DNA from 4 places in the Sphingobium sp. SA2 genome. Region 1 is predicted to be linked to each of the others. Evidence: predicted binding sites of a transcription regulator. Region 1 holds the regulator's gene; each other region holds the start of a gene.
What was found. The regulator LexA, encoded in region 1, represses DNA repair genes until DNA is damaged. The targets are predictions, from matches to a motif close to GTTCCNCNCTTGTTCT.

Region 1 (5,757 bases):
GCTGTTCGCGCATATTGCCGGGCAAGTGGACGATCCGGCGAAGGGTATCGCCATCGCGCTGGCGACCGGCGATCAGGGGGCGATTGCCGAGGTGGATGCCGAAGCGATGCGCAACAGCGGGTTGGCGCATCTATTGTCGATCAGTGGGTTGCATGTGACGGCGCTGATCGGGGCGGTGATCTTTTTGTTGATGCGGGTGATGGCGTTGAGCCGCCGGGCGGCGCTCGACTGGCCGTTGATGCTGATCGCGGCCACCGGGGGCGCGCTGGCAGGGGTCGGCTATACGCTGCTGACGGGGGCGGAGGTGCCGACGGTGCGGTCCTGCATTGCGGCGTTGCTGGTGCTGGGCGGTCTCGCGATGGGGCGGGATGCGATCACGCTGCGGCTGGTGGCGACGGGCGCGCTGATCGTGCTTATCTTCTGGCCCGAAGCGCTGGTCGGGCCGAGCTTCCAGATGAGTTTTGCCGCCGTCACGGCGCTGGTGGCCTTGGCCGAACATAAGCTATTCCGCGCCTTTGCCGCTGCGCGGGACGAGGCGCGCTGGCGTAAGGTTGGGCGCATGCTGCTGGTGACGTTGGCGACGGGCTTCGTCATCGAACTGGTGCTGATGCCGATCGCGCTGTTTCATTTTCACAAGGCGGGCATGTTGGGCGCCTTTGCCAATATCGTCGCGATCCCGCTGACCACCTTTGTCGTGATGCCGCTGGAGGCGTTGGCGTTGCTGTTCGACCTGGCGGGGCTTGGTGCGCCGTTTTGGTGGCTGACGCAGCAGGCGCTGACGTTGTTGCTGATGATCGCCCATGGGGTGTCGGCCAGTCCCTGGGCGACGATGTTGACGCCATCGGTGCCCGCTTTCGTTTTTGCAGGGATGATGGCGGGGCTGCTCTGGTGCTTGCTGTGGCGCAGCCGGTGGCGCTGGCTGGGATTAGGGCCGGTGGCGGCGGGCGTCATCGCCATATTGCTGCTGTCACAGCCCGACATATTGGTGACCGGCGATGGCCGGCATGTCGCGGTGCGCACGCCTGAGGGTCGCATGGCGATATTGCGCGCGGGGGCGGGCGATTATGTGCGCGATGTCCTGTCGGAGAGCGCGGGCTATGATGGTGCGCTGGAGCCGATCGCGCGGTTGCCGCAGGCGCGCTGTTCGAGCGATTTGTGCGCGGTCGGGCTGATGGCGGGTGGTCGGCCCTGGCAGTTGCTCGTGACCCGCAGCGATATGCTGGTGGACCGCGCGACCTTCGCCCGCGATTGCGCGGCGGCAGATATCGTGATTGCCGATCGCGGTCTGCCGCGTTGGTGCCGCCCGCGTTGGCTCAAGATCGACCGCCGCCTCTTGGCGCGAACCGGCGGCATGGCCATTGATCTCGACCATGCCACCATTCGCACGGTGCGTCAGGCGGGTGACGCCCATCCCTGGATCGCGCCGATCCCCAAGCGATCGCGCCGCTATGGTGCGTCCAAACCGCGCCCGTTCGATGCGCGGCCCAGACCTCAATTATAGCGGCGGAGCAGTCCGGCGAGTTTACCCTGGATCTGGACCTGGCGCGGGTCGTAGATTTGCGGCTCATAGGCGCTGTTGGCCGGGTCCAACCGAACCCTTTGCCCTTCGCGGCGGAAATATTTGAGTGTGGCTTCATTCTCGTCGATCAGGGCGACGACGATCTGGCCCTCACGCGCGACTTCGGTCCGCTGGATCAGCGCGAAGTCACCATCGAGAATACCGGCTTCCATCATCGAATCGCCGGACACTTCCAGCGCATAATGATCGCCCGCGCCAAGCAGCGCGGCAGGAACGGACAACATCGTCTGCCCTTCCATCGCTTCTATCGGAACGCCTGCCGCGATCCGGCCGTGCATCGGGATTTCGATCACGTCGTTGGCGGCAATGAGTTGTGGTGCCGACACCTGCGGTTTGGGCGCGATGACCGGGGCCGGGATGCGGTGCATGGCATCGGGCAGCTTCAAAACTTCGAGCGCGCGCGCACGGTTGGGCAGGCGGCGGATAAAGCCGCGTTCTTCGAGCGCATTGATCAGGCGATGAATGCCCGACTTGGAGCGCAGATCCAGCGCATCCTTCATCTCCTCGAAAGAGGGCGACACGCCGCCTTCCTCCAACCGGGTTTGAATGAAGCTCAGCAATTCCTGCTGTTTGGGCGTCAACATGGCTGCGGTCCTCCGTGGAACGTATAAGGAACGCATAGGAAACAGATGAAGGTTAGTCAAGCGCCGGGTGGATCAGGGCAGGGGCAGAATTTGCACTGTGTCGCCGATGGCCGCCGGGGGGGAAGCGGCGGGGCGGCGGATCAGACAGTCGGCCAGCGCCATGGCGGCGGTGGCGGCGCTGTCTTGCGAGGTGACCGAGACGATGCCGCCATCGCTGCGGAAGGCGCGGAGATAATCGTCGCGGTCGCCGGTGGCGGGGAGGGGGGGGAAGCGAGGCGGGCTTCGTGAAGGGGGGGGAGCGCTTGCCCCGCCATATGGCGGACCAGGGGCAGCAGGAAGAGGGTGCCGGTCACGAAGGCCGAGACGGGGTTGCCGGGCAGGCCCAGGAACAGGGCCTCGCCGAGGCGTCCGGCCATTAGCGGCTTGCCAGGGCGCATGGCGATCTTCCAGAAATCGAGCGTACCGCCCGCTTGCGCGAAGGCGGGGCGAACCATGTCATGATCGCCGACCGATGCGCCGCCGGTCGAGACGATGATGTCGGCCTGGCGCGCGCGATCGAGCGCTGTGACCATGGCGTCGAGATCGTCCGGCACGATGCCGAGGTCGATGACGTCGCAGGGCAAAGCGGCCAGCATCGCGGCGAGCATGGGGGCGTTGGACGAAGGGAGAGCGCCCGGCGGGGTTGGTGCGCCGGGCGGCACCAATTCGTCGCCGGTCGAGAGCAGCGCGACTTTGAGCCGCTGTCCGACGGGCAGGTGGCCATGGCCGCCCAGCACGGCCAGCGCGATCTGGGTCGGGCCTAATCGCGAGCCTGCTTTGAGCAGGGGCGCGCCCAGCGCGAAGTCCGACGCGGCGGGGCGGACGTGGCGGCCGGAGGGAAGCGGGTCGGCGGTGGCGGTGAAACTGTCGCCGTGGCGGGTCGCATTTTCCTGAATCAGGATGGCGTCGGCCCCTTCGGGCAAGGGCGCACCGGTGAAGATGCGGCAGGCGTCGCCCGGCGCGAGCGGGGGCGGGGGTGTGCCGCCTGCGCTGCTGGTCGTGGTCACGCGCCAGGGGCCGGGCGCTTCGGCGGCGCGTACGGCATAGCCGTCCATGGCGCTGAGGTCGGCCCAGGGCTGGGCGCGCTGCGCGAGGATATCGCGGGCGAGCCAGCGTCCGGCGCAGGCCATAACCGGCACGTCTTCTGCGGGCAGCCGGTTGGCCAGCGCGAACAAGCGGGCTTGCGCCTCCGCAACCGGCAGCAGGCTCATGGCCTGTGCCAGTCGCCCGACTTGCCGCCGGTCTTGCTGAGCAAGCGGACGCCGTCGATGACCATCGCCTTGTCGATCGCCTTTGCCATATCGTAGATGGTGAGCAGGGCGACGGAGGCGGCGGTGAGCGCTTCCATCTCGACGCCGGTCTGGCCTGCGGTGCGGGCGGTGGCGGTGACGCGGACGCCGGTGTCGTCCAGGTCGAAATCGATCGTCACGGCGCTGAGTGCGATCGGGTGGCAGAGCGGGATGAGATCGGCGGTGCGCTTGGCCGCCATGATGCCCGCGACCCGCGCGACGGCGAGGACGTCGCCCTTCTTGACCAGGCCCGCGAGGATGGCGGCGGCGGCTTCCTCGCTCATGTCGATCCGGCCGTCGGCTACGGCTTCGCGCGCGGTCACGGCTTTCGCCGACACATCGACCATGCGGGCTGCACCGTCGGGATCGAGATGGGTGAGGTCGCTCATGCGCCGGTCAACAGGTGGCGGGTGGCGGCTTCGACATCGGCTTGCCGCATCAATGTTTCGCCGACGAGGAAGCAACGAACGCCATGGTCGGCCATGGCGGTGAGATCGGCATGGCCGGTGAGGCCGCTTTCGGCGACGAAGGTGCAGCCTTCGGGGGCCTTGCCCACCAGTTCATAGGTGCGGGCGAAATCGACAGTGAAATCGCGCAGGTCGCGATTATTGACGCCGATCAGCCGTGATCGGAGTTTAAGCGCGCGGTCGAGTTCGGCTTCGTCATGCACTTCGATGAGCGCGTCCATGCCGAGGCCGAGCGCGGTATCCTCTATGTCCTTCATTTGCGCATCGTCCAGGGCAGCAACGATGATAAGGATGGCGTCGGCGCCGAGCGCGCGGCTTTCGAGAATCTGCCAGGGATCTACGATAAAATCCTTGCGCAAGACCGGCAGCGCGCAGGCAGACCGGGCAGCCATCAGATAATCGTCATGGCCCTGAAAATAGGGTTCGTCGGTCAGCACCGACAGGCAGGCTGCGCCGCCCGCCGCATAGGCCTGGGCATGGGCGGGGGGATCGAAATCTGCGCGGATCAGGCCCTTGGACGGGCTGGCCTTCTTGACCTCCGCGATCAGGCCGAAGCCGGAGCGGGCTGCGTCGTCGAGCGCCTTGCGGAAACCGCGCGGGGGCGTTTGTTCGCTGGCGCGGGCGTGGAGCGCAGCGATGCTGGTTGCGGCTTTGCGGCGAGCGACATCTTCGCGCTTGAAATCGCAAATCTCGATCAGCTTGTTGGTCATGTATAGGCAATCCAGCAATTGAGCAGGGCGTTGGCGAGGCCACGGTCGATCGTCTCGGCGGCTTCCTCCACGCCTTCGCGAAGGTCAGCAACGGCGTCCGCGACGACAAGGGCGGCGGCGGCGTTGAGCAGCACGGCGTCGCGATAGGGGCCGGTTTCGCCCTGGAGCAGCGCGCGCAGGGCGGCGGCGTTATGGGCTGCATCGCCGCCGCGTATGGCTTCGACCGGGTGGGTGGACAGGCCAAGTTCTGCGGCGGTGATGCGGGTCATCGCGATCAGGCTATGACCCGTGACTTCGGCCATGTCGTTGCCGCCCGCCAGCGAGAGTTCGTCCAGTCCCTCATCGCCCGATACGATCATAGCCCGATCGACGCCGAGTTCGGCAAGCGCCTCCGCATAGATGGGCACATAGGCCGGGCGGGCGATGCCGACGAGCTGGCGGCGGACCCCGGCCGGGTTGGCCAGCGGTCCCATCAGGTTGAAGATGGTGCGCTCGCCAATCGCCTTGCGAATGGGGCCGAGGCGCTTGAGCGCCGGGTGGTAATTTTGCGCGAAGAGAAAGCCGATGCCGAGGTCTGCAAGCGTCGCTTCGGCGGTGGTGGCGGCGTGGTCGAGGTTCAGGCCCAGGGCCTCGAGCGTGTCGGCGGCCCCGGCCTTGGAGGAGGCCGCGCGGTTGCCATGTTTGGCGACCGGCACGCCAGCGGCGGCGACCACCAGCGAGACGGCGGTCGAGACATTGAGCGTATGATGGCCATCGCCGCCGGTGCCGCAGACGTCGATGGCTCCGGCGGGCGCGGTGACCGGGATCATGCGGGCGCGCATGGCGCGGGCGGCTGCGGCGATTTCGATCGCGCTTTCGCCGCGCCGGGCCATGGTGACGAGGAAGGTCGCGATCTCCGCTTCCGGCAGGTCCGCGTCGAACAGCAGGTCGAAGGCGATGGCAGCAGCCTGCGCGTCGAGCGGCGAGGAGGGGTCGGGCAGGCGGGTCATGACGCTTCGCCTTAGTCGCGACAGGGCCGGTAAGTCGAGAGGCCGTTAGGGCTTAACTTCGTACTTTTCCCGTACAATTTGAAATATGATTTCCTATTGC
Region 2 (5,757 bases), on a different contig from region 1:
ACATCACCGGTTCGCCCCAGATCTGGACGATGCCGGTAAGCGGCGGCTTTCCAGACCAACTCACCTACGGATCGGGCGTCGACTGGCTGGAGCCCGGCCCCTCGGGGCATTGGCTGTACGGCGCTGATACCGACGGAGACGAGCGCGTTGGCATGCACCTGCTCACCATCGACGGAAACAAAGAGCGGACAATCGTTGAGAAGTCGCCAGCGTTCCGCAGCTTTGGTGCTTGGAGCCGCGACAGGCGCCGGTTCGCCTATTCCTCGACCGAGCGCAACGGTACCGACTTCGACATCTACGTGACGGACGTTGAGACCGGCCAAAGTCGGCGCGTTTATGATGGAAAGGGCGGCTTCTACGCAGTCGCATGGCAGCCAGGTGGTGATTTGATAGCGGTTAGCGAGACCCGCGGGGGTGGTAATAACCTTCACCTGCTCAACGCCGCGACCGGCGAGATGACAACCGTTTTCGAGCCGAAGACTATCGCCGAATACAGCTCTATCGCATGGAAGCCCGATGGCCGCGGTTTCTATCTTTCGACCAATCAATCCTCAGACTATCACGAGATCGCTTTTTATGATGTAGGCGCGGGTCGGCTCCAAACGATCGTTAAGCCAGGCTTCGATATCGGTCAGATCGCGCTCAGCCCCGATGGCCGCTACCTGGTCTGGACCACGATCGAGACTGGGTTCAGCCGTTTGCACGCGCGCGACTTAAGCACCGGCCACGACATCCCTGTGCCAAAATTGCCCTCAGGCACTGTGTCTGTCCAGTTCGCTGGGGAGAGGCCAATGCTCCTGATCAGTGCGAACAGCCCGACTACGGCGGGCGAAGTGCTTTCCTGGGATCTGTCCGCAAAGGATGTCGCCGCCCGTGTTCTGGTGCCGACCGATGCGCCCGGGCTCGACCTGTCGCAGATGGTGGTTCCAGAGCCAGTCCGCTTCGCCGCGCGTGACGGGGCACCGCTCACGGGGCTCCTGTATTTGCCGACGACATCGCCCGACGGCCGCAAGCCGCCAGTGTTCATGCGTATCCATGGCGGCCCCAGTGCTTATGCTACGTCAGGCTTTTCGGCGGACATCCAATATTATGTCGCCCGCGGCATTGCGGTACTCGACTTCAACTATCGCGGTTCGACGGGCCAAGGGAAGACGTTCGAGCAGTTGAATGACCGTGAGAAGAAGGTCGACGAGGTCGGAGATCTGGCCGACGCGGCGGAATGGTTGCGCAAGTCGGGTCAGGTCGATGGCACCCGTATCGCGGTCGGTGGCGGCTCTTATGGCGGCTATCTCACCAACCAGGCGCTTGGCACATATCCCGACATGTTCGTGGCCGGCGTTTCTATCGTGGGTGTATCGGACTGGGTAACAGCGCTTGAGCAAGCCAGCCCCGGACTGAAGGCCGCTGACAAGCTTGAATTCGGTGATATCGCAGATCCCAAGGTCCGCGCCTTCTTTGCCAAGCTGTCGCCGATCAATAACGTAGCCAAAATTACCACGCCGATGCTCGTCATGCACGGAGCGAACGACCCGCGGGATCCGGTCGCCGAGAGCGACCGTTTGGTGGAGGGCATTCGAGCAAGTGGTGGAACCGTCACCTATCTGCGCTTCCCGGACGAAGGACATGGTATCGCCCGCCTTGCCAATCGCGTTCACGGGTATCGCCGCATCGCCGCCTTCCTTGAAGATCGTTTCGGTTTGAGTCGCTGATCAGCCAGTGACAATTTTGCGCTGCCGCCGCCAAGCAGAAAAGCGTCTTGCTTGGCTTGGACACAGCGCAGCAGCCTCCTTGCGGCCCGGCGCTCGTTACGATGCAGTCCCCTTACCCCTCAACCGCAAGGATACCTATCCGTTCGTCCACCTTGCGCGGTGCTTGCTCACCATGCTGCTTCATCACTATCGACACCTTCCCCCACAAAAGCTGATCGTGCGTCATGACAGGGTGATCCGCTCGACGGCAATCAGATCAAAACCGTCACGCACGCCGATGATTGTGACGCGCTTGCCCAGCAGCGGCCGCCAGGCCTTGGTGATCTCCAGTCGCCACTCGCCTCCATCAGCAACACGCAGCACCGGATAGAAGTCGCCTTCCAGAAGAATGCCGGTCAGTTCGTGGCGCGTTCCTCTCGGCATCAGCGGCAATGCCCCCGCGCATAGCGATCCCATCGCAGGACAGTGTCTGACCTGATCATGGCGCAGCTTATGTCGCCCGTGCCCGGCAGATTGCACCATGCCCCTGTGCGACCGCCCCGTGCCGATCCATTCGACACGCAGCGCATGGTCGGCGCCGATACGAGAATATGGCCGGTCCGCGCCTTGCCTTTCGCGCCGCCCAGCAAGCGCACCAGCCGGTCTCGTGCTGCAATAGCCGATGCCTTGGGACAGGGGTGCCCCTTTTTGCATGTGCCGTCCATCTCGCGGGCAGCTATACCGGCCAAACGCACCTTTGGACCTTCCGCACACCAGATCGGGCCGTCTCCGTCCCAGACATGGGTAGGCGTGCAGACAAAGACCTGTCCGGATGCCAGAACGACCGCGGATAGGACGGCAAGCATGAGCCTCGCTTCAGCCTTCGGCCAGGATGGTCATGACGCTGTCGAGACTGCCTTTGACAACGATATAATTTCCCTTCTCGAAATTGATCGCGCTGGTGCCATTTTCACCGCGGTAGCGCCGAACGAAACTGACCCGATCGACATTGACGACCACAAAATCGCCGTCCACCGTTTCCAAACGTACAAATCCGTTCATATCTATTCCCGATCGCTCAAACCGAGACGCTAGCGTGGCGGTGCCGGATTGCACAGCCGCTATGCCGTCTATTGCTCAAGATCAGGAAAGCGGCAGACTATTCAGCATCGCTGACCATGTGCATCACGCGGATGTACCGCAGGCTTTGCGTCACAGGGGCAGCGTCATCTGGCGGATGTCAGGGATTGTGGGGGGATGCTCGATAGCCGCGATGACGCTTTGCGCCAGTTCCACCGCGGCCTGTTCGCGCAGGCGCTCGTTGGGTGCGGTGAGGGCAACGCGTGCCCAGGCCGGGGCATGAAGCAGGCTCTGCGCGAGCCAAAGAGAATCAGGGTGAGTCATGGGTCTGATCGTAAAGAACATATCAGGAACGAAGCAAGAGGCTTGCGATGAAATTGGCGATCGCTAGGCTGCCTGGATGTGCAATCATTATCGAACCGACCCCGACAAGATCCGGTGGATTCTAGATCGAAGTGCGAAATCCTAGGATTTATAGGGGTTTGATCCCCTTTCCAGGAAGGCACATGATGAACGGCTACCAGCATCTGGGTTTGGATGAGCGGCGACAGATCTATCAACTGGCTGCAACCGGGCGGTCCGTGCATCAGATAGCAGCGTCGCTGCAGCGACATCGTTCGACCATCTATCGCGAGCTCAAACGTAATCAGCATCTCGATGACGAGCCGGTGTTTCGTGGCTATTTTCCAACGGCCGCACAAACGATGGCGGACAGGCGCCGGGTGCGTGGCGGCAAAATCGCCCGAAAGCCCGAGCTTGCCGCCTATATCGCCGACCGCTTGTCAGCAGCCTGGTCGCCGGAGCAGATTGCGGGATACCTTCGACGCCATCGCGGTAATCGTGAAGCCGTCTGTCACGAGACCATCTACCAGTTCGTCTATGGGCCGGACGGACGAAGCCAGGGCCTGTGGCGCCTTCTGCCTGTTGCCCGTCGATCTCGACGGCAGCGCTATGCGCGCAAGCCCCGCGGTCTGCATATCCCTTTGGCCAACACCATTGGCAAACGCCCTTCCGAAATCGGTAATCGCAGCAGCTTTGGTCATTGGGAAGGCGACCTGATGATCTTCAGGTTGGAATATGGCAAAGCCAACCTCACCTCGCTGGTCGAGCGCCGCAGCCGGTTTACTATCCTCGCCCGCAATCCCAGTCGGCATTCCGCCGGCGTCATGTCGGGAATCCAGCACCACTTGCACATGCTGCCCCCTTCCCTGCGTCAGAGCATCACCTTTGACCGGGGAACGGAATTTGCTGCCTTTGTGACACTCCAGAAGAAACTCGCGATGACGAGCTATTTCTGCCTGCCATCGGCACCCTGGCAAAAGGGCAGCGTGGAAAACAGCAACGGTCGCATACGGCGCTTCCTGCCGTCTGACACGGACCTGGCGTTGCTATCGGATAAGGAAATCCAGGCCGTTGCTGATCGCATCAACAGCACCCCTCGCAAGTGCCTGAACTATCGCACCCCGCATGACGTTCTGGGAGAGCAAATCACCCTCCTCAACGCCCGGTAGATTTGCCATCCAGGGTGGGGCTCGCCCCACCCTGGATGAAATGCTACGCATCCCATGGATGTCGCGCTTCAAATCGAAACCGCCATCCTCAGTTGGCGGGACTATGCGGGGTTCGATATCCGCCAGCCCAACGCCGCGTTCGCCACGGACGTCTGGCCCAAAAAGCCGGGCATGATCGTCCGCAACGATGACGGTGTGCTCCGAAGCGACGTCATGTCCTGGGGCGTGCCAACCCAGGTCAAAGGCAAAAGCGGAAAGATGCTGGAAAAGCGCGTCACCAATGTGCGGAATCTCAGCAGCCCATTCTGGAAGTCGATGCTGGCTAATCCTCCGCAGCGGTGCCTCGTCCCCTTCTCGACATTTGCGGAACCCAAGATCGGGGAAGGACGCGATGAGTGGTGGTTCAACGTGATCGACCAGCCGATCGCCGCGTTCGCCGGTATTTGGCGACAGAGCGACCAGGGTCCGGTTTATGCGTTTCTGACCTGCCAACCCAATGCGCTGGTCGCGCCGCTGCATCCCAAGGCGATGCCGGTCATCGTTGAACCCAGCGATTATCAGGCATGGTTATCGACGGATTATGACGGTGCCTGTGCGATGGCATATCCTGCCGCGCGGATGACCGTTCAAGGGTAGAACATAAAAAGAACAAATGACCGTTTCGGACAATCAGGCTATGCCGGATCGGGTATCTGATTCGTGGCCTATTTGATGTTTGAACCCATACCCATTTGCCTTGCCATGCCCGATCTGCCGCTGCTGCTGGTGAGCCTGCCGGCAGGCTTTCCTTCGCCCGCGCAGGACGACATGGAGGAACCGATCAATCTGGCCGACTGGCTGGTGGAGCATCCGGCGGCAAGTTACATCATGCGCGTCGATGGATATTCCATGACCGGGGCCGGGATTGCCGACGGCGACCTGATCATCGTCAGCAGGGCAAAAAAGCCTGTTGCAGGCCATATCGTCGTCGCTGTGGTCCATGGCGATCGCACGTTGAAGCGGCTGAAACGGCGCGACGGGCGCTTCTGGCTGGTCCCGGAAGCCGATGGCTTTGCTGACATCATCGTGGATGAATATGTCGAGATATGGGGTGTGGTCGTCGGACTGGCCCGCAAATACGGATGAGCGCGCCGGTCGCCCTGATTGACTGCAACAATTATTATGTGTCCTGCGAGAGAGCGTTCGATGCCAGCCTAGTTGGTGTCCCGGTCATTGTCCTCTCCAACAATGACGGCTGTGCGATTGCCCGTTCGGGTGAAGCCAAGGCGCTGGGCATCAAAATGGGGGATCCGGTCCATCTGATCCGCGACAAGATCAGGCAGCACGGCATCCGCGTCCTCTCATCCAACTATGCGCTCTATGGCGATATGCAGCGGCGGGTCGTCGCGGCGATCGAGCCATTTGCGCGGGATTTCGAGATTTACTCGATCGACGAGACCTTTGTCGATTTTGCAGGCTTCGAGCATCTGGATCTCGCC
Region 3 (5,757 bases), 140 kb from region 1:
TCGGCCTCGACGTGCTGGAGGGCCGCACTGACGGGCTGATCGCGCTGACAGCAGGCGGGGAAGGGGCGTTGGCCCGCCTCTTTGCCGAGGATCAGCCCGACGCTGCCTTCGCTTATGCCGACCGGCTACAGGCACTATTTCCCGACCGGCTCTATATCGAACTCTGCCGTCGTCTCGATCCGGTCGAGGGCAAGGCCGAACCGCATCTGCTCGATCTGGCCTACGCGCGCGATTTGCCGTTGGTCGCCACGAACCCGACCTGTTTCACCGAGCCACATTTCCATGCGGCGCATGACGTCATGCTCTGCATCGCCGACAGCGCCTATGTCGATATGCCCGATCGGCGCACAAGCTCGCCCGACGCCTGGATGAAGCCGACCGGTGAGATGAAGCGGCTGTTCGAGGATCTGCCCGAAGCGCTGGCCAACACGCTGGTCGTGGCGCAACGCTGCGCCGTCGCCGCGCCCAAGCGCAAGCCGATCCTTCCTAGCCTCGCGGGCGATATCGAGGGCGAGGCGCGGATGCTGCGCGACTTGGCGAGCGCAGGCCTTGACGCGCGGCTCGCCAAGCTGGGCATCATCGACGCTGCAGCCCGTCAGCCCTATCTGGACCGGCTCCAGTTCGAGACGGACATCATCATCCAGATGGGCTTTCCCGGCTATTTCCTGATCGTCGCCGACTTCATCAAATGGGCCAAGGATCATGATATTCCGGTGGGTCCGGGCCGTGGTTCCGGTGCCGGGTCGGTTGTTGCCTGGGCGCTGCTGATCACCGACCTCGATCCGCTGCAACTGGGCTTGCTGTTCGAACGCTTCCTGAACCCAGAACGTGTGTCGATGCCCGACTTTGACATCGACTTTTGCGAAACCCGGCGCGGCGAAGTCATCCGCTACGTCCAGCAGAAATATGGCGTCGATCATGTCGCGCAGATCATCACCTTCGGAAAGCTGAAGGCCCGCGCCGTGCTCAAGGACACGGGCCGCGTGCTTCAGATGAGCTATGGCCAGGTCGACCGGCTCGCCAAGCTGGTCCCAAACCATCCGACCGACCCCTGGACGCTGGAACGCTCGTTGAACGGTGTTGCCGAGTTCCGTGCCGAATATGACAATGACGCGCAGGTCAAACGGCTGATCGACTATGCGATGAAGTTGGAGGGCTTCCCGCGCCACAGTTCCACCCATGCGGCGGGCGTGGTGATCGGCGACCGGCCCTTGCAGCAGCTCGTGCCGCTCTATCGCGATCCCCGCTCCGACATGCCCGTCACCCAGTTCGACATGAAATATGTCGAGGGCGCAGGCCTGGTAAAATTCGACTTTCTGGGGTTGAAAACGCTGTCGGTGCTGCAAAAGGCGGTCCAGTTGCTGGCGGCGCGGGGCGTGACGGTCGATCTCGACACGCTCGCCTGGGACGACAGCGCGGTCTACGACCTGCTCCAGCGTGGCGACACGGTCGGCGTGTTCCAGTTGGAATCCGAAGGCATGCGCAAGACGCTCGCGGCTGTCCGACCGACTAATTTCGGCGACATCATCGCACTCGTCTCGCTTTATCGGCCCGGCCCGATGGACAATATTCCCATGTTCGGCCGTCGCAAGAACGGTCAGGAGGCGATTGAATATCCCCACATATTGCTGAAACCGATCCTCGAAGAAACCTATGGCATCTTCGTCTATCAGGAACAGGTGATGCAGGCCGCGCAGATACTGGCGGGCTACAGCCTGGGCGACGCCGACCTGTTGCGCCGCGCCATGGGCAAGAAGGTCAAGGCCGAGATGGACGCGCAGCGCTCACGCTTCGTCGAGGGCTGCGCCGCCAAGAGCGACATTCCCAAGGCCAAGGCGAACGAACTGTTCGATTTGATCGACAAATTTGCAGGCTATGGTTTCAACAAGAGCCACGCCGCCGCCTATGCGTTGCTTGCTTACCAGACGGCCTGGCTTAAGGCGCATTATCCGGCGGAATTCTACGCCGGGTCGATGGCCTTCGATATCCATCTGACCGACAAGCTGACGATCTTCGTCGATGATATGCGCCGCATGGGGCTGACCTGCCTTGCGCCAGACATCAACCGAAGCCAGGCGGACTTTTCGGTCGAGGCGGTGCCTTATGAAGGTGAAGACCCTCGGCTTGGTTTTGCCGTGCGCTATGCGCTGGGTGGCCTCAAGGGCGTGGGCGAGAAGGCGATGGACCAGTTGGTTGCGGAGCGCGATGCGGCCGGGCCATTCAAATCGCTGGATGATTTCGCCGACCGCATCGAACCGCGCCTGCTCAACCGGCGGCAGCTGGAAAGCCTGGCGGCGGCGGGGGCGTTCGATGATGTCCATCCCGACCGTGCGGGAGTCCATGCTGCCGCAGAAACGATCTTGGCCGTGGGCGTCAGCGCGGCGCAGGCGCGGGAGAGCGGGCAGGGTGGCCTGTTCGGCGACGTTGAGACGCCCCATGCCGATGTCCGCATTCCGCCGCATCAGGCCTGGACCGTGTCCGACCGCATGGCGCAGGAAAAGGAGGCGTTCGGCTTCTATTTCTCCGCCCATCCGGTCGATCGCTACCGCCATCTGGCCGATGCGCGTGGTGCGCGCAGCTATGGCGCGGTCTGTCAGCAGCCGGTGGGAATGCCCAATGAGGAAGGGCGGGTGATGACGATCATGGCGGCCATGGTGGAAGATGTGCGCTGGCGCGAAACCAAGCGCGGGGCGCGCTACGCCAACGCGACCTTCTCCGACAGTAGCGGCCAGTTTCAGGCGAGCTGTTTCGAAGAGGATGCGTGCAAGGCGATCGAGGAACTGGCGCGCGACGGTGATTGCGCCTTGCTGGTTGTCGAACTGGACCGGCTACCGGGCGAGGAAACCCCGCGCGTTACCGTGCGCGGCGTCGAACCCTTCCGCCAGATCGCCAGTGCTTCGCGCATGGAATTGACCGTTGACGTGGAAACGGCGGAGGCGGTTGCCAAGCTTGCCGAGATATTGGGACAGGCCGAAGGCGGGCGCAGCGAAATCTTCCTGCGCGCCCCCGTCAGCGATGGTCAGGCGGCGCGCGTCTTCCTGGGCGACAGGTTCAGCCTGGGCGCGGATCAGGTCGATGCGATCGGGGCGATCCGGGGTCTGACCATCCATCGCTTCGAGCGGATGGACGTGAAGGCGGATGGCTATAAGACGCGCACCCGCCGATCGGGCATGCGATTGGTCGGCTGATCAGAAGAACCGCATCTGCGCGCCTTCGGGTGGGCGGAACAGGTCGGTGCGCAAGGTCAGCCGATCGTCGCCAAAGCCCGCCTTCCGCCGCGCCTTGACGAAGCGGCTGCGGATCAGGTCGGCCCAGGCTCCGTGGCCGCGCATCCTGCTGCCGAAATTGGGGTCATTGTCGCGTCCGCCGCGCAGGTCGCGGATGATCGCCATCACCTTGGCCGCGCGGTCGGGATGATGCGCGTCGAGCCAGGCCCGAAACAGCGGCGCCACCTCATGCGGCAGGCGGACGAGGATATAGTTGACGTCCCGCGCCCCTGCCGCTGCGACGCGGGCGACCACGCTTTCGATTTCATGGTCGTTGATGGCCGGAATGATCGGCGACATGTTGGCTGACACGGGAATGCCCGCCTGCGCCAGTTGCGCGATCGCTTCCAGCCGCCTTTCCGGGTGCGGCGCGCGCGGTTCCAGCGTGCGGGCGACCTTGGGATCGAGCGTGGTGACGGAGAGCATCACCGCCACCAGATTGTCGCGCGCCAGGTCCGCGAGCAGGTCGATGTCGCGCAGGATGCGGTCGGACTTGGTCGTGATGAAGGTCGGGTGCCGCGTTTCGACCAGCACCTCCAGCACTTGCTGCGTGATCCGCCAATCCTTCTCGATCGGTTGATAGGGATCGGTATTGGTGCCCATCGCGATCGGCGCGACGCTGTAATTTTTCCTGCCCAACTCGGCCCGCAGCAAAGCGGCGGCGTCGGGCTTGGCGAACAGTTTGGTTTCGAAATCCAGCCCCGGCGACAGGTCATGATAGGCGTGGCTGGGTCGCGCGTAACAATAGATGCAGCCATGTTCGCAGCCGCGATAGGCGTTGATCGACCGGTCGAAGCCGATGTCGGGTGAGGCATTGCGGGCCATGATGGCCCGTGGTCGTTCGATCGTGACTTCGGTGCGGAGTCGCGGGAGCGCGCCTTCCTGCATGGCCAGATCGAGCCAGTCGCCGTCCACCGATCGCTGCGGCAGATTGAAGCGATGGCTTTCGCCGTTGATGGTCGCGCCTCTGCCCTTTTCGATGGTCATGACCAAGAATAGAACAAATAAGGAACGATGGCAACGGGTCAGTCGAACGGCAGTTCGGACCAGGGCACTGGCGTCACGCAGGTCGCGTGCCTATAGCTAAGTGCATGGCATCAACCCAAAAGCACAAGACACCGGACAAGGTCCGCCCCGCAGGCTTCCCGACGCGCGATCAGGTGTTGGACTTCATCACCACATCGGACCAGCCCGCGGGCAAGCGCGAGATCGCCAAGGCCTTCGGCCTCAAGGGGCAGGAGAAGATCGCGCTCAAGGCGCTGCTCAAGGATATGGCCGACGAAGGGCTGATCGACCTTGGCCCGGCGCGAGCCTTTCACAAGCTGGGCGGTGTGCCTAAGGTGACGGTGCTGCGGATCATCGATGTCGATGATACGACGCTGATCGCGACCCCGGAACGGTGGGAGGCCGAAGGCCAGCCCGCGCCGCGGCTGCGGATCGTGGAACGCGGCAAGCGCGGCGCGCTGACCATCGGCGACCGCATCCTGGCGCGGACCGAGGAAGCGGGACGCGGCTGGGTTGCGCATCCGATGAAGAAGCTCGCCAAAGCGACCGAGATGTTGCTGGGCGTGGTCGAGGAAATGGCCGACGGCAAATTATGGCTGCGCCCGGTGGACAAGCGCATCCGCAAGGATACGCCGATCAGCGACGCCGGCACCGCCAAGAAGGGCGACCTCGTTCTGGCCGAACCGTCCGGCCGCCCGCCGCGCATTTCGGCGCGGGTGACAGACATATTGGGCGACCCGTTCGCGCCGCGCAGCTTCAGCCTGATCGCCATTCACAAACATGGCATCCCCCATGTCTTTCCCGAAGCGACCGAGGAAGAGGCGCTGGTCGCCGCCGCCCTGCCGCTGCATGAGGAGAAGCGCGAGGATTTGCGCCACTTGCCGATCGTCGCGATCGATCCGGTGGATGCGCGCGACCATGATGATGCGGTGTGGGCGGAAGCGGACAGCGACCCGGACAATAGTGGCGGGTTTCGCGCGATCGTCGCGATTGCCGATGTCAGCTACTATGTACGCCCCGGCAGCGCGCTCGATCGCGAAGCGCGCAAGCGAGGAAATAGCGTTTATTTTCCGGACCTTGTCGTGCCGATGCTGCCGCATCAGCTATCGTCGGACATGTGTTCGCTTCGGGCCGGACAGGACCGGGCGGCGATGGCGTGCCACCTGACCATCAACGCGCAGGGCAAGGTGACCGCCTGGCGCTTTAGTCGCGCGGTGATCTGCGTCGCGTCGGTCATGGCCTATGAGGATGCGCAGGCGGCGATCGACGGCACGGGCGAGCATGAATTGCTCGAAACGGCGCTCAAGCCGCTTTGGGCTTGCTGGGCTTTGTTGCACAAGGCGCGGCTGGCGCGTGAGCCATTGGCGCTCGACTTGCCCGAACGGCGGGTGGTGCTGGACGAATGGGGCAAGATCGTCAGCGTCGCTGTCCGCGAAAGGCTCGACGCGCATATGCTGATCGAGGATTATATGATCGCAGCCAATGT
Region 4 (5,757 bases), on a different contig from region 1:
TGAGGATCGACAGCGCGCCCTTTGCGACGAGCTGGCCCGCGCGGGCTTCCAGATCGACAGCGGCGACGTGCGCGCCCTTCCCATCAGCGAACAGGAGTGATCCACCATGCAACCCATGCGACACCTTGACCGGGACACCCGCCGCGCGCGCCTTCTGGCGGCGCGGACGCGGCCCGTTGGCGGCATAAACCGGCGCGGCATCTTCACCGGCCATTGGGACGGCGGCGATGTGGTGCGCCAGTTTCGCGGCGACAATGGTTCGTGGATTGGCCTTGCCACCTACAGGCCAAAGGATGACCCGGAGCCGCAGCAATGAGAATTAGCAACACCGCGAGCGCAGTCCGCGTCACTCTCTCCCCTACCGAGATAGGCGAGTTGCAATTCGTGATCGAGGCGGCAGAGCGCGCAGGGCATTATATGCCCGCGCGCGTCCCCAACATCATAGCGGCGCTGGCGAGCAGCGCCGCCGATGTTCGGACGAAGCAGGCCGCGAAGCGTGTGGCGAAAGATAGAGCGGAACGGATCGAGCGCGTTCGCCGCGAGCGCGAACAGCAGTTCATGCTGGGCGACCGTTACAGTGTCATGGCGAGCCGCGCCGACTACGCCGACGCGGCTCGCGATCCTGACGCCCGCCGTTGGGTTGAACTTGTGTTTCATGAGATCATGGGAAGGCCCCTCCCCGACCAATGCGAAATTCGGCGCGATGTGTGGCTTGTTCGCGTGGTCCAATTGGAGGGCGGGACATTCGGTGCGGTTGTGGGTTGCGATTGCACCGAAACCTCCGACCTGGCTGAAATCACCTGCGTAGCGGAACGCATGATTTCTCGCTTTGAGGGCGAGGTTTGAGCAACATTTAAGGCGTGTGGGGTGGTGGCAGCTGCCACCGCTTGGATTGTGGCTTCACGAAATTGTGACGCGCAGAGCGCCCACATTTCTGAAAATCCGTTGTATAACCTCAATCGAGCGAGGGCGGGGCCTGTAGCAGCGGACCCCGCTAATCCTCTCGCTCAAAGGAGGTGATGTGATTTGACAGCATACGAAGCAGCACAATTGACGATTGCAGCCGTTGCGCTTGTGGTCGCGATTGTGAAGCTGGGGAGGTCCGATAAGGGCTAAGCCAGCGGGGCGGGTGGTCTAGCAGGGCTGCCCGCCCTAAAAGTTTGAACCCGCCGCGTAGCAGCGCGGCGGGTTCAGGTAGGTGTGTGACTGACGCCGCACACGAAGCAATCCCTATATAGCCTCTTTTCCCTGCCAATCCAATAACCGCCTTTTATAGCCCGATTTGCGGCTGACCCGGCAGATGCATCAAACTCCGATGGCCGATGGCAAAAGTATCAAACATGCAAGCTGGCCCGCCACATTTCCGGCCAATTGATAGCCACTGTCGGAAAACCCATCATCCCCGGCCATCCACGTCGCGATCAACCCAGCGGCCCAGCCAATTCCCGGCAAAAGCATGATTTTCATCACAGGTTGGGAGATCGCCAATAGCGCGGGCGTCTCAAAGACGCCGCTGAACCCCGCCAGTGATGAAACCGCATGGAGAACGACCGCCACGCCGACCAAGATCATTTGAGCCAGCATGATATACTGGACCGCTAAAAGTGACGTCTCGTTATAGGCGTATCGTGTTTCGCTCAGCATGATCTACTCCCTCTGAGCGCAGCATATCTTACTCACTTTTGAGAGCAAGCCATGAGCGGACAGGTCGCGGCGCTTCGCGCCGGTCACACGGGAGGGCTATAGCAAAGGCCCCGGTCGCGGTGCTTTTCGCTTCACCCAAGGAATATCAGTTCGCTCGACGGCCATCCTCTCAGCCGGATATGGCCGATCAAATTGATAAAGATCGGCAAGCGGCGCTGTTAGCCAGGTGCGCCAATGCTCTGGATCGAGGATAACCGGCGAGCGATCGTGAATGTCGGCAAACTCAATGCAATTGTCCGTCATGACGCCAGTGTATGAGAGGCCCCAATCCTCATTCGACCACAGCCCCGCCCACGCGAAAATCGGTTGATCGGGAACCGACAACCACGCTTCTGTCATCTTGCCCTTCGCACCGATGGCCTCTGCAAAGCGCGCCGTGGGAATGAGGCAGCGGTTGCCGGGGTCTATCGCCCAGCGCTTCCAAAATGCGCCCAGCTTGTCAAAGCGAGCATTATTGACTGGCTTCGGCGCGAGCGGCTGACCTTTGCGGCCCTTAAGCGTAACCGGGAAGCCCCAGGTCATCCGCTCTAGGACCATCTCACCGTCAACAAGCCGGACGACAGGGCCAAGCTCTTTCGGATGAACGCGATCGGGATTGGCGTTGTACTGCGCGCCATTTCCATTCGCAGGGATCACATCGAGAATTAGCTGGCGATCGCCGGGATTGTATCTGTTGCACATGAGAGGAAGCTGGTGGAGCAGCCTTTGGCTGTCAATCAGCCGGGTTAAGTGCCCGCGCGATTAGCAATGACTGTCTCCGAAAATGACCCCCCACAGGCCATCGACGTTTGAGCGGCGATCCTATGTTCCCTTTCCGTTCCCATATGCGTTAGAAGGGCAAAGAAGGGAATCACGATGTTGCTGCCACTCATGCAGCCGGTCCCGCTTGCCGAGGTGCCAGAGGGACTAATTCCCTTGCTCATCGGGGCGGCGGGAGCTGGCTTTCCCAGTCCCTCGCAGGACTGGGCTGAAGATCGCATTTGCCTGATCGAGTTGCTGCGGCTCGACCGCGCCGCCAGCTTTGTGTTCCGCATTAGCGGCACCAGCATGATCGACGCGGGTATCTACGATAACGATGTGGTGGTGGTCGATCGCGACACGCGCGCGGTCGAGGGCCATATCGTCATCGCCATAGTGGACGGCGGCTTTGTATGCCGTCAGCTCGCCCGCCGCCAGGGCGGCACTTTCCTAGAGGCGCGCAACAGTCGGCAGCACTCCGATCCGACCCCCGCCGAGGGTATCGAGATTTGGGGCGTGGTGCGAACCAGCGTCCGCGATTATCGGCTTTAGGTGGCCTCATGGCGCACGCGATTGCCGACATTTCAAATTTCTACGTCAGTGCAGAGCGGCTTTTCGACCCGAGTTTGCACGGTATTCCGGTCCTTGTTTTGAGCAACAACGACGGTTGCGCGGTCGCGCGCAGCGAGGAAGCCAAGGCCCTGCATATCCGCATGGGCGAGCCAGTTTTCAAAATCCGCGACCGCATCGAGCGGCACGGCATCCAGCTTCGATCGAGCAATTACGAACTCTATGCGGACCTCAATCGCCGTTTCAATGCGGTCATTGCTGAACATTCCGACACGGTGGAGATCTACTCCATAGACGAGAGTTTTTACCGGCTCCCCGCCCTACCCAATGGGCTAGGCGACGTGGCAGCGGCACATCGGTTGCGCGAGGACATATTGCAGCAAGTCGGGCTTCCGACCCGGATCGGCCTTGGACCAACGCGCACGCTATCGAAGGTTGCCAATGGTCTGGCGAAAGCCACCGAAAAAATATGGGGCGGCGTCGTCGATCTTCACGACACCGAATTGCGGCGGCGCCTATTCGAGAAATGGCCGGTTGGAGAGGTGTGGGGCGTAGGCAAGGCGCTTGAAGCGCGCCTTTTGCCCCTTGGCGTTCGCACCACCGCCGACCTGGCCGCGTTGCGGCCAGAGATCGCGCGCGACATTGGAACAGTCGTCCTCGAACGTCTCGTGCGCGAGCTGAACGGCATCGAGTGCATGGATTTTCAGGTCGAACCGGATGCGATGAAGGCTACCGCCGTAACCCGCCAATTCGGGGAGCCGGTCAAGACACTGGACGCGCTGCGCGAGGCCATGGCGCGCCGCGCGGCACGCGCGGCCGAGAAGATACGCGCCCAGGGCCTCGTCGCGAGCCGACTGATCGCCTTCGCGCATGGCTCACGCTATCGGCCTAATCCGCCATCCGCTTCGCGATCGGCGCGCCTGTCGCCGGCGACGAATGACCCCCGCGTGATTCTAGGCATTGTAGGTCAGATGACCGAGGCCATGTTTGAGCGGGGCGGGGTCTATACCAAATGCGGCGTGATGCTGGAGGATTTGACGCGGCAAGGCGAAGCGCAGGCTGACCTGTTCGCTACCGCCGACCCGCGCGGGCCTGCATTGCTGGCCGCAATGGACGGCCTCAATAGCCGGTTCGGGCGGGACACCATCAAGATTGCCGCGCAAGGTCACGGCGCGAAGGGCTTCGACACCAAACGCAGCCGAAAAAGCCCGTCATGGACAACACGGATCAGCGAAATACCCATCGCCAGATAGGCTAGGCAGATTGGCGGAAATGTGGCGGCAGAGCCGCCGCGTCGTTCGATAGTGTCGGGGCCTGTTCCGGCCCCCTGGCGCAAGGGCTGGACCGTCTCGACCGCTACGCGGCCTCGCTTGGCGATCATGGCGGTATCCCCGCCCTTCCTCCGCTGCGCTCCGTGCAGGACGGGCGATCCCCCTCCCCCATGACCGGCCCTCACTGCGCCATTCCCCGACCCAGCTCGCCACTTGGCAGAAGTCGATGGCCCATCGCCTTCGGCTTCGATTTTTAGGGAAAGGAACTGCATATGGGGCAAGAGCTTATGAACCCGCATCAGATCGCGGACATTTGCGAGGGGCGCGATAAAGCGATTTCCCTTTGGCTTGGTCTTTTCGATCAATACCACGCGACAACAGCCGAGGCGGGCAGCATCTGCATTGGTGGAAATCTTGGCCTGTCCGGTGCGCGCGATCATCATCGCGGAGAAGATACCTTAACCGCCGCATTCGTGCGCGCGCGCGCGCTGGACGAACGCGACCCCAAGACGGGCAAGATCACGACGATTGAGGCCCGCGACAATTTCGAGCGGATCGCGACCATGGAAATAGATCGGCGCTGCTGGTCGAACTTGATGGAGCGCCTTGGCTTCGATCAGTTGCTAGATGAAACGGCGCGCCGCGAGTTTTACGAGGGATTACGCGAGGCACCGGCACCATTCACGACCGACAATTGCGCTGCAACGTTCGGGCATATCTGGGAGAACCGGCGCGACCTCTATTTGCGCGGCATCGCCACCGTTTTTTCAAAGCTGGATCGTCGCTTTCGTTCGCATGACGGTTTCAAGATCGGCGCGCGTCTCATCATCGACGGCGCAATGAACGAATGGGGATCATGGGAGCGTTACGAGCGACGCGACAGCTTGCGGGACGTGGAGCGCGTTTTCCTTGAGCTGGATGACAAAGCGCCCCTGCCCGAAGGGTTGAGCATGGCGGCAATTGTTGGAGAGGCGGCGCGGGATCGCGTGAATCTCCCGACAGTCGTTCACGGTGATTATTTCCGCGTTCGCATCTTCAAAAACGGCAATCTGCATATCTGGTTTGAGCGCGCGGACCTCTTGCAACAGGTCAATTTGCTTCTCGCTGAGTATTACGGCGAGGCGATTGGCGATAGCTACGACACGACCGAGGCAGAGGATGCCCCCCTGTTCCATGTCACCCCTGCCAAGGACTTTGGTGCTTTCATGACCTCACCCACGGTTGCGGCGCAAGTCGTCGAGCTTGCACGGATCATGCAGGGCGACCGCGTGCTTGAACCCAGCGCTGGCAAGGCTGCGATTGCGGGTCGCGCTCGCGACGAAGGCGGCACCGTCACTTGCATCGAGATACAACCCGGCCTGGCACACGAATTGCGCGTGATCCACGGTTTTGCGGACGTGAGGCAGGCCGATTTCCTCACGCTGGAACCGCGTCACTTCGCACCTTTTGATAAAGTGGTGATGAATCCGCCGTT

Region 2: the regulator LexA is predicted to act here: its motif matches at 3,107-3,122, upstream of OVY48_RS00500 (DUF6771 family protein).
Region 3: the regulator LexA is predicted to act here: its motif matches at 4,264-4,279, upstream of OVY48_RS20550 (PA0069 family radical SAM protein).
Region 4: the regulator LexA is predicted to act here: its motif matches at 2,510-2,525, upstream of OVY48_RS07020 (S24 family peptidase).

The regions. Positions count from the first base shown of each region.
Region 1 covers NZ_JAPMXX010000006.1:2,537,894-2,543,650, forward strand. Annotated here, with positions in the region: gene OVY48_RS19960 (ComEC/Rec2 family competence protein) at 1-1,501, shown strand, start outside; gene lexA (transcriptional repressor LexA) at 1,492-2,163, opposite strand; partial or broken gene glp (gephyrin-like molybdotransferase Glp) at 2,236-3,413, opposite strand; gene moaC (cyclic pyranopterin monophosphate synthase MoaC) at 3,410-3,880, opposite strand; gene trpC (indole-3-glycerol phosphate synthase TrpC) at 3,877-4,668, opposite strand; gene trpD (anthranilate phosphoribosyltransferase) at 4,665-5,657, opposite strand.
Region 2 covers NZ_JAPMXX010000001.1:103,116-108,872, forward strand. Annotated here, with positions in the region: gene OVY48_RS00480 (S9 family peptidase) at 1-1,709, shown strand, start outside; gene OVY48_RS00485 (DUF5818 domain-containing protein) at 1,932-2,231, opposite strand; gene OVY48_RS00490 (thermonuclease family protein) at 2,132-2,554, opposite strand; gene OVY48_RS00495 (hypothetical protein) at 2,565-2,750, opposite strand; gene OVY48_RS00500 (DUF6771 family protein) at 2,901-3,092, opposite strand; gene OVY48_RS00505 (IS30 family transposase) at 3,275-4,279, shown strand; gene OVY48_RS00510 (SOS response-associated peptidase family protein) at 4,334-4,915, shown strand; gene OVY48_RS00515 (LexA family protein) at 4,991-5,404, shown strand; gene OVY48_RS00520 (Y-family DNA polymerase) at 5,401-5,757, shown strand, end outside.
Region 3 covers NZ_JAPMXX010000006.1:2,673,479-2,679,235, reverse strand. Annotated here, with positions in the region: gene dnaE (DNA polymerase III subunit alpha) at 1-3,188, shown strand, start outside; gene OVY48_RS20550 (PA0069 family radical SAM protein) at 3,189-4,253, opposite strand; gene rnr (ribonuclease R) at 4,358-5,757, shown strand, end outside.
Region 4 covers NZ_JAPMXX010000003.1:53,090-58,846, forward strand. Annotated here, with positions in the region: gene OVY48_RS06995 (hypothetical protein) at 1-100, shown strand, start outside; gene OVY48_RS07000 (hypothetical protein) at 107-316, shown strand; gene OVY48_RS07005 (hypothetical protein) at 313-846, shown strand; gene OVY48_RS07010 (hypothetical protein) at 1,306-1,644, opposite strand; gene OVY48_RS07015 (SOS response-associated peptidase family protein) at 1,741-2,385, opposite strand; gene OVY48_RS07020 (S24 family peptidase) at 2,560-2,994, shown strand; gene OVY48_RS07025 (Y-family DNA polymerase) at 3,003-4,265, shown strand; partial or broken gene OVY48_RS23870 (DUF4942 domain-containing protein) at 4,847-5,392, shown strand.